Regions from separate parts of the Paenibacillus sp. sptzw28 genome, predicted to be linked through region 1. Evidence: riboswitches for the same ligand, from Rfam matches in the RefSeq annotation. Region 1 holds a riboswitch; the other holds the start of a gene.

The links. A riboswitch is a leader RNA that binds a small molecule or an ion and turns the genes downstream of it on or off. The one in region 1 is predicted to bind cyclic di-AMP.
Region 2: it holds a riboswitch for cyclic di-AMP, as region 1 does, so the genes downstream of both, KZ483_RS22525 (3D domain-containing protein) here and KZ483_RS15245 (APC family permease) in region 1, are expected to answer to the same signal.

What each region holds. Positions count from the first base shown of each region.
Region 1 covers NZ_CP080545.1:3,396,920-3,401,208, reverse strand. The annotation lists gene KZ483_RS28930 (NAD(P)-dependent alcohol dehydrogenase) at 1-203, shown strand, start outside; gene KZ483_RS28925 (NAD(P)-dependent alcohol dehydrogenase) at 270-764, shown strand; gene KZ483_RS15250 (GlcG/HbpS family heme-binding protein) at 1,030-1,437, shown strand; cyclic di-AMP (ydaO/yuaA leader) riboswitch at 1,848-2,005, shown strand; gene KZ483_RS15245 (APC family permease) at 2,174-4,000, shown strand; gene KZ483_RS15240 (M48 family metallopeptidase) at 4,236-4,289, shown strand, end outside.
Region 2 covers NZ_CP080545.1:4,912,319-4,916,607, reverse strand. The annotation lists gene KZ483_RS22535 (PAS domain-containing sensor histidine kinase) at 1-572, shown strand, start outside; gene KZ483_RS22530 (mannose-1-phosphate guanylyltransferase) at 581-1,594, opposite strand; cyclic di-AMP (ydaO/yuaA leader) riboswitch at 1,741-1,933, shown strand; gene KZ483_RS22525 (3D domain-containing protein) at 2,058-2,717, shown strand; gene KZ483_RS22520 (polysaccharide deacetylase family protein) at 2,787-3,716, opposite strand; gene KZ483_RS22515 (alpha/beta fold hydrolase) at 3,986-4,289, shown strand, end outside.

The DNA of each region.
Region 1 (4,289 bases):
TAGCGGGACGGATTGAAGCGGTCGGTAGCAACGTAAGGAGTTTTCTTCCAGGCGATGAAGTGTTCGGGGACCTCTCCGGATGTAGTTGGGGCGGATTCGGGGAATATGTATGTGCGGATGAAAATGCATTATCGCTTAAGCCTGCCGGTATGACATTCGAGGAAGCCGCAGCCATACCGCAAGCGGGAGTCTTAGCCTTATAGGGACTTCGTGATAAAGGACAGATTCAGAAAGGACAGCAGGTATTAATTAACGGTGCGGGCGGCGGTGTGGGTACGTTTGCGGTGCAGATTGCCAAATCATTCGGGACTTGCGTAACAGGCGTGGACACCACAAGGAAATTGGATATGCTGCAATCGATTGGTGCAGACCGGGTTATTGATTACACGCAGGATGATTTCACCAATAATGGGCAGAGTTACGATCTGATTCTTGATGTTGCTGGATATCGCTCAATTTTCGATTACAAGCGTGCATTAAGTCCGGGCGGCACTTATGTCATGGTGGGAGGCTCCATGGCCCGAATCTGCCAACTCATGCTCCTGGGACCGTGTGTTTCAATGGCAGGGAGCAAGAAAATGGGTATCCTTGTTCACAGGACAAACAAAAATGACCAAAATTTTTTCAAGGAGCTTTTTGAAGCTGGCAAAGTAGTTCCTGTTATAGATAGACGGTATCCGTTAAGCGAGGTTGCTGAAGCTCTCAGGTATCTTGGAGAAGGTCACCCCAAAGGAAAAGTCGTCATTAATATGGAGATGTTATAGCAATTCATTGCTTGCTCCGGCAGCTTCATCAACAAGAAAAATATTACAAATTGTCCCTAGAATAGATCCGGGGCGAAGCAAATAAAATGTAATAATCGTTTGAAGAAACGGCTCCGGTAATCGTAAAAATGTAAGGTCTTAAGCGTGTAATACAAAAGAGGGAGTGAACTCAAAGAATGCAGTGCCAATGGAGAGTGATTTCGGAAAATAAGATTCCGGCTCATAAATTCAACGCAATGACGATCTTTGGCGGAATGTGACTGCAATGCAATTATGGATGGCAAAAGAAATCATTCAGTCAGCGGAGCTGGAAGCACATCGAATTGGCGTGCCTATGGTGATTTCAGTTGTAGATGCAGGAGGCAATCTGACCGCGTGTTACAAAATGGACCATGCTTTACTGGCAAGCATCGATATAGCAACCAATAAAGCATGGACATCGGTAGCCATGAAAATGCCGACTGCAGATTTGGCCAAAATGGCACGCCCCGGAGGGTCCCTTTACGGCATCCATTCGACAAACCGAAATCGTATTGTATTATTTGGCGGAGGGATTCCGTTACTCCAACAACATCTTTTGATTGGCGGACTTGGTGTTAGCGGCGGTTCAGTCGAGCAGGATGTTCTTGTTGCAGAGGCGGTTAGAGTTAATTTTGAGCGAACGTATGGGTGATTATTAAGGGTGAAGTTTTTAACCAAATAACAAAAAGTAGTTATAAGCCGGGAATTGCGCAGCAGCCTATCGGAAGACCAAAATACAACATTAAAGGTCGCGGAAATCGCGGCTTTTTTGTGTTACTTGGTACTTTTGTATTGCGGATATGAAGAATCCGTCAATTATTAAGCCCTGAATGTTATTCAGTCTATCTAAGGGGAAACTCGTATCGGGAAACGTTGTACTGGCAGAGATAGCTGAATAGTGCGGCAATTTAAGAGAATGAACGATAATACTGCCCTTCACATACCACTAGAACAATATTATATAATGTATCCGCATACATTCGTTAAAGCATCATAAAATCGATGCTTTTTGAGTTTATTGGCCGTTTTACAGTGGTTGTTCAAAGCGGTATAATCGTCTCATCTCATAACTCGCTGAATTTCTGAGGAAAACGGGGGAACCGAAGGAGCTCATTATATGACGTCATGGGGTGAATCAGTGCTGTATGGTGCGCACTGTAGGGCGACTCTAACAGCCCGAATCCGGCAGCTAACCTCGCAAGCGTTTTTGGAGAAGGTGAGACGACTTGGGTTATTACAGCCGTAAGATGCCTTGCGGTTTTTTTGTGTGGTAAAAAACAGTAAATTTGGGAAGGGTAAGGATATCTAAAACAACTGATTTTCTAAAAGAAGGGGTAGGGATAACGTATTATGCGGCAAGTTTATTTCTCAGGCGGCGGTGGTCGGGAATGTTAGTGGCACTCAAACGAATCTTGATCGGAAGGCCGCTCAAATCCAACGAATTAGGGGAACAGAAGCTAAACAAAACCAAGGCGCTTGCCATTTTGTCTTCCGACGCATTGTCGTCTGTAGCTTACGGACCGGAACAGATTCTACTGGTTCTGATTACGATCAGCATTGCAGCATTCTGGTATTCGATTCCGATAGGAATCGGTGTATTGATCCTGTTGGTGGCTCTTATTTTGTCGTATCGACAAATCATCTTTGCGTATCCGCACGGCGGTGGGGCGTATGTTGTTTCCAAAGAAAATCTGGGTAAATATCCCGGATTGGTCGCTGGCGGTTCTCTGCTTGTAGATTATATCCTGACAGTGGCCGTTAGCGTATCCGCAGGAACAGATGCCATCACTTCCGCCTTCCCAACCTTGCACGAACATACTGTTGGCATCGCAGTTGTATTTGTTATCCTGATTACACTGCTAAATCTTCGTGGTGTGACGGAATCCGCTTCAATTTTGGCCTACCCGGTTTACTTGTTTGTTCTCGCTCTCTTTATTTTAATCGGAGCAGGTTTGTATAATATCGCCAGCGGCGGAGTTTCTGCGGCGCAGCATGCACCGATCGGGACACCTGTAATGGGGATCAGTCTGTTTCTGCTTCTAAGAGCCTTCGCATCCGGGAGTTCGGCGTTGACAGGTGTTGAGGCGATCTCGAATGCAATACCCAACTTCAGAGATCCTGCACCGAAAAATGCGGCCAGAACACTAACAGTGATGGGCATATTGTTGGCACTGCTGTTCTCCGGCACCGTGTTCCTGGCTTACTATTACGGCATTACACCCATAGTGGAAGCCACAGTCGTTTCTCAAATCGCCGAACAAACTTTTGGCCGGACTTTCATGTATTTCTTTATCCAAGGTACAACGGCATTGATTCTTATTCTGGCCGCGAATACCGGTTATTCAGCGTTCCCTTTACTGGCAGTCAATCTTGCCAAGGATAAGTTTATTCCGAGGATGTTTGCCGTTCGCGGGGATAGACTGGGTTACTCGAATGGAATTATAATGCTCGGGGTTCTTTCCATTTTACTGATATTAGCATTTAAAGGGCAGACCGAACAGTTAATCCCGCTCTACGCCGTAGGCGTGTTTATTCCGTTTACATTGTCCCAGAGTGGAATGATGCTGAAATGGATTCGGCAAAAGCCCCCCGGATGGGTACCAAAGCTGATCATTAATACTACAGGCGCCTTCATTTGCCTGACGGTTACATTCGTATTCTTCTTGACGAAATTCACGCAGATTTGGCCGATACTGATTTTTCTGCCGCTTATCGTGCTCGCGTTTCACCGGATTAATAAACACTATGAGGCGGTCGGCGAACAGCTTCGGCTTACCACATGCGAACCGGCCGTTCCAATAGAAGGTAATGTCATCATTCTACCCGTAGCCGGTATCACACATGTAGTGGAACACTCTGCAAATTACGCCAAATCGCTGGGAGCGGATCAGATCATTGCAGTGTATATCCCATTCGAGCGTGAGGACGAGGCGAAGTTCGAGGAGAAATGGTCCAAATGGATGCCTGATGTCAGGCTGGTAACTCTGCATTCGCCATACCGCAGCATTATCCAGCCGCTGATGAAATTTATCGATACGGTAGAGCGGAAGGCCAGAGAATCAAATTACCAAGTCACTGTCATTATTCCGCAATTCATTCCGAAAAAGGGGTGGCACAATATCCTGCATAACCAAACAAGCTTTACCATTCGTGCCGCACTGCTTTATCGGAAAGATGTAATCGTTACAACCGTTCCTTATCATCTCAAAAAATAATCTGGGCCTTGGTAATCGTAAAGCTATGGATCCCTATAGAAAATGCAGGCAGCTGTCATAAGACAGCTGCTTTTATTTTTAATTGCTGCGATGTATTCCATTTAATCCGGAAAATCTGCGATTCGTGTAGATTGAAGGAATAAAGTGCTAGAAACAAAGACTTTATTTTCAAGCACAGGACTGACATACTGTTGATATAAAAGGACTATCGAACTATAGATACAGGGGGAAGAGAATGGAAAACGGAGCACGAGTATCCTGTCCGCAGTGCGGCAGCGATATGCCGGTC
Region 2 (4,289 bases), 1.5 Mb from region 1:
TTCTGAAATCCAAAGTGAATCACAATCACGAGTATTTCGATATTATGCTGACGGAGCTCGACAGGATCAATACGATTGTCCAGGAATTTATGGCGCTTGCGAAGCCGCAGGCGAAACAGTACGCGGTACATGATTTGGCCAAAATTTTCGACAGCGTTACGACTCTCCTGGAGCCGCAGGCCATCATGAATAACGTGAGAATGACAACAAACTTCGATTCTGATGTTCCTTCGGTTTATTGCGACGAACACCAATTGAAACAAGTATTTATAAACCTGATGAAAAATGCTATCGAAGCGATGCCGGACGGCGGTAATCTGACGGTTTTTTTAATGCGCAACACCGAGGATTCCGTATTGATTCGGATTGAAGATCAAGGCGTCGGTATACCAAAAGAGCAGCTTGATCTGTTAGGCGGTCCTTTTTACTCTACAAAAAGCACCGGCACGGGACTTGGTCTAATGATTTGCTTTCGTATTATCGAGGCCCACCATGGTACGATTCGTTTTGCAAGTGAACCGGGACGTGGAACAACTGCAACGGTCGAGCTTCCGATCTGTGTTTCCTCGTGAGAGACAGCTTACTTTAACCACATTCTCAGCCGGAATTCTTCTGTTTTCGGGCACACAAGCAGACCGGAAGGCGTCGATACGATAATAAGGTCATGCACACCTATTATCAGTGCATGCTTATCGGCAATAAAGACCGTATTACCGCTTGCTTCCGTGAGCGTTACGCTGCCTTTACTCACATTCCCATTGGCATCCGGCGTCCAGTGGCGGCCGAGCACCGCCCACGAACCAATATCGTCCCAGCCGCATTGTACCGGTATACAGTACATCGATTCGGCCCGTTCCATGACGGCAAAATCAATGGAAAGCCGCGGCATAAGGGCATAGGCCGCCGATACATCGAGCGGGTGCTCAATAAGGCTGTTCCATATCGCCGGCTGGAATTGCTCCATTCGGCGGGCAAGAGTTGAGGGTTTGCAAACAAAAATACCGCTGTTCCAGTAAGTGCCGGGTTCGCGAATGAGCTTCTCGGCACGCTCTGCTGTCGGCTTCTCCATGAAGCGAAGAACAGGGAGAACGCTATCGGGCAGGTCTTCACCGGCTGCGGGCTCCTTTGTCTTCATATAACCGAATCCGGTTTCCGGGCGGGTAGGCTCGATCCCGAGCGTTACGATCGCACCGGGCCTCTTCGCCATTTCCGCGGCACGTCTCACGGCTGCAAGGAACGGCTCCTCCTCCGCTATATACTGATCCGAAGGCACGAATATCGCCGGCTCGTCGTCTCCCCTTTGCTGGAACCGAAACGCGGCAAGAGCAATGCAGGCTGCCGTATCCTTTTGCTCCGGCTCCAATATAAGCTGGTCCTGCGTGAATTCCGGAAGCTGTTCTTCCAGGAGCGGCAGATAGCGGGCGGGTGCTATTATATACAACCGGGAGCTCGAGACAATTTTGCGAAAGCGGCTAACCGTCTCCTGAATCAAAGTCCGTTCGGAGTGAAAGGGCAAAAATTGCTTTGGCATTGAGTCGACGCTTCGCGGCCAGAATCTGGTACCCTTGCCGCCTGCCATAATAACCACATTCATGGTTTGAACCACCTCCCGAATAACGAAAAACATAGTACGCTCATATTTTAGTGACATTATATTCGCCCCGAAAACGGCATTTGTACGTTGTAAATAAGTGGGCTGGTCGTATTTACCGGTTTCAATACAGGGCATGATGTGATATTCTCTTACGCGAGCCGAAACTAATCGTACGGGGGACTTTCAGGAAGTACAAGCGAGTATTTCCTGCGGAAGATCATTCAATGGGATGATCTCACGCTCGGGGTGAATCGCTGCGCGGCCAATCCGCAAGGCGTAGGGTTGATCTCCTCAATCCGAATCCGACAACTAACCTCGTAGGCCGCATGCATAAACGGGCGTCATCAACCGCAATTTTTTCATATCGAAGCGGTAGTTCGTTTGGCGATGACGGAGCCTGCTCCTGCCAAAAATGGTCACACCGGCAGAGCGGGGGTCCGTAAATAAAAAGGAGGAAGAAACGTTGTTTAAAAATTGGAAAAAGGGCGCAGCAGCAGCCGCGCTTAGCATTGCTATTCTCATTAACGCCAGTCCGGCACATGCCGCCGCGGCGTATAAAGCGTCCGACAACGACACGTTCTGGAAATTATCCAAACGCTTCGGCGTCCAGCTTGAACGATTGATGAAAGCCAACCCGAAGGTGGATCCGCTCAATATTTACAAAGGCCTCTCCATCGTTATACCGGGCGCTCCTATTAAGGCAAAGAATGATTCCGGCCAGTCGGCAGTTAAGATCAAGAAATCAGCGGGCGGTAAAGCCGAGGGCAACGATATCGTGCAGGTGAAGGGGCGTTCGTACAGCTATTCGGACGTCATTCAAGCCAAAGCGAGCGCTTATACCGCAGCGGCCTCAGAGAATGGCTGGGGACCGGTCGATTATTTCGGGAACCCATTAAAGCTTGGCACGATCGCGGTTGACCCCAAGCGGATACCGATGGGCAGCAAAGTTTATATTACCGGGTATAACCATGACGGGTTACCGGTTGGAGGCATGATAGCGGTCGCAACCGATATGGGGAGCGCGATTAAAGGCGACAGGATTGATATATTCTTGCCGCAATCGCAGAAAAAGGCGCGTCAGTTCGGATACCAATATGTCAAAGTGTTTGTTTTAAACAAATAAATGGACATAGGCATGTAAGTGAAAGCCGGCAGCACAAACGGCGTCCCCTCGGGGACGCCGTTTGTGCTTTTAACCTTTGCTGTTGCGCGAAGCCGGCTTGCTTAGAAGATCGGGCAGCGTGACGATCTGGTACCCTTTGCTTCGAAGCAGCTTGATAAGCTTGGGTAAGGCTTTTACCGTGCCTGATAAATCCTGGCCGACTCCCCCGCCGGCATGCTGCAGAATAATGGATCCCGGCTGCAATGTCTTCTTGATGTTTACAAGGATATGGCTGCTATCGGTACCGCGCCAGTCGACTGAGTCAACGTCCCAATTTACTACGATGTACCCGTTTTGCTTTAACCATTCAATCTGGCTGGGCATGATTTCACCATAGGGAGGCCGGACTAGTTTCGGACTGTAGCCGACAAGGGGACGCAGAATCGCATCCGTCCGAACAATTTGACGTTTAAAGGAGCCCAGCGGGATGCGTGAAAAAACCGCGTGATTGAGGGAGTGATTACCGATAATGTGGCCTTCCCGGCGCATCCGCCGAACTATCGACGGATAAGCGGCAGCGCGTGAGCCGACGACAAAGAAGGTGGCTCTCACTTTATATCGGGCCAGTATGTCCAGCACCTGCGGCGTATAGCGCGGATCGGGCACATCATCGAAGGTCAGCGCTACTTTTCGGGCACTCCGCGGGCCGCCTATGATGAAAGTTCCGGGGTATCGTTTTTGAAGCGATACCCATGACATCGCCTGGACGCGGCGGCGTTTTTTATGATGCTTCCGCTTTCGAGATAACTGGAAGGATGCCGAGGATTCCCTGGCCTCCTTCTCACGCGCAAGATCCTGCTGTGATGATGGCTGTGCCATGCTTGCCGCCTGTTTGGTGGTATTACGTGTGGGGGAAGGGCCAGGACTATACCAAGCATCCGATTCTATCGAAGGGCAAAGCGCCGTTAATGCCGCAAGCAGCAATATACCGGCCTTTTGCATGCGGCGGTTCGATTGCATACCGGACTCCCTCCCGCTAACTCCACCTCCACGGAAGGCACAGACCCAAGCGGGAAGAGCACCTGTTCTGTTGGTTCGTGCAGAGCGTTAGCCGCTTCTTCATGAGTAACATGGTATTGTTGGTTGAATTATTATTCCCTTCCTGATTTCCTTCATGCATGGCGCGGGGATTACATCGAATTGGGCGGGGAGAAATAATGAAATTTCTTTACACTCTAACAGGTAAACCATTAACATGTAATTGAATATAAGAACAAAGGAGCTGCCTCATGCCGACAATAGATATGCCGCTTACTCAACTGCAAGCGTATACAGGAATTAATCCGTGTCCCGCCGATTTTGACCAATACTGGGCGAGAGCACTTGAAGAGATGCGTGAAACCGATCCGCAAGTAGAGTTAGTGCCCAGCGCTTTTCAGACGCCGGCAGCGGAATGCTTCGACCTGTACTTCACCGGCGTGCGGGGAGCCCGTATCCATGTAAAGTATGCCCGTCCACGCCATGCGGATAAGCCGCATCCTGCAGTCGTTCAGTTTCATGGTTACTCGGGCAATGCAGGCGATTGGAGCGACC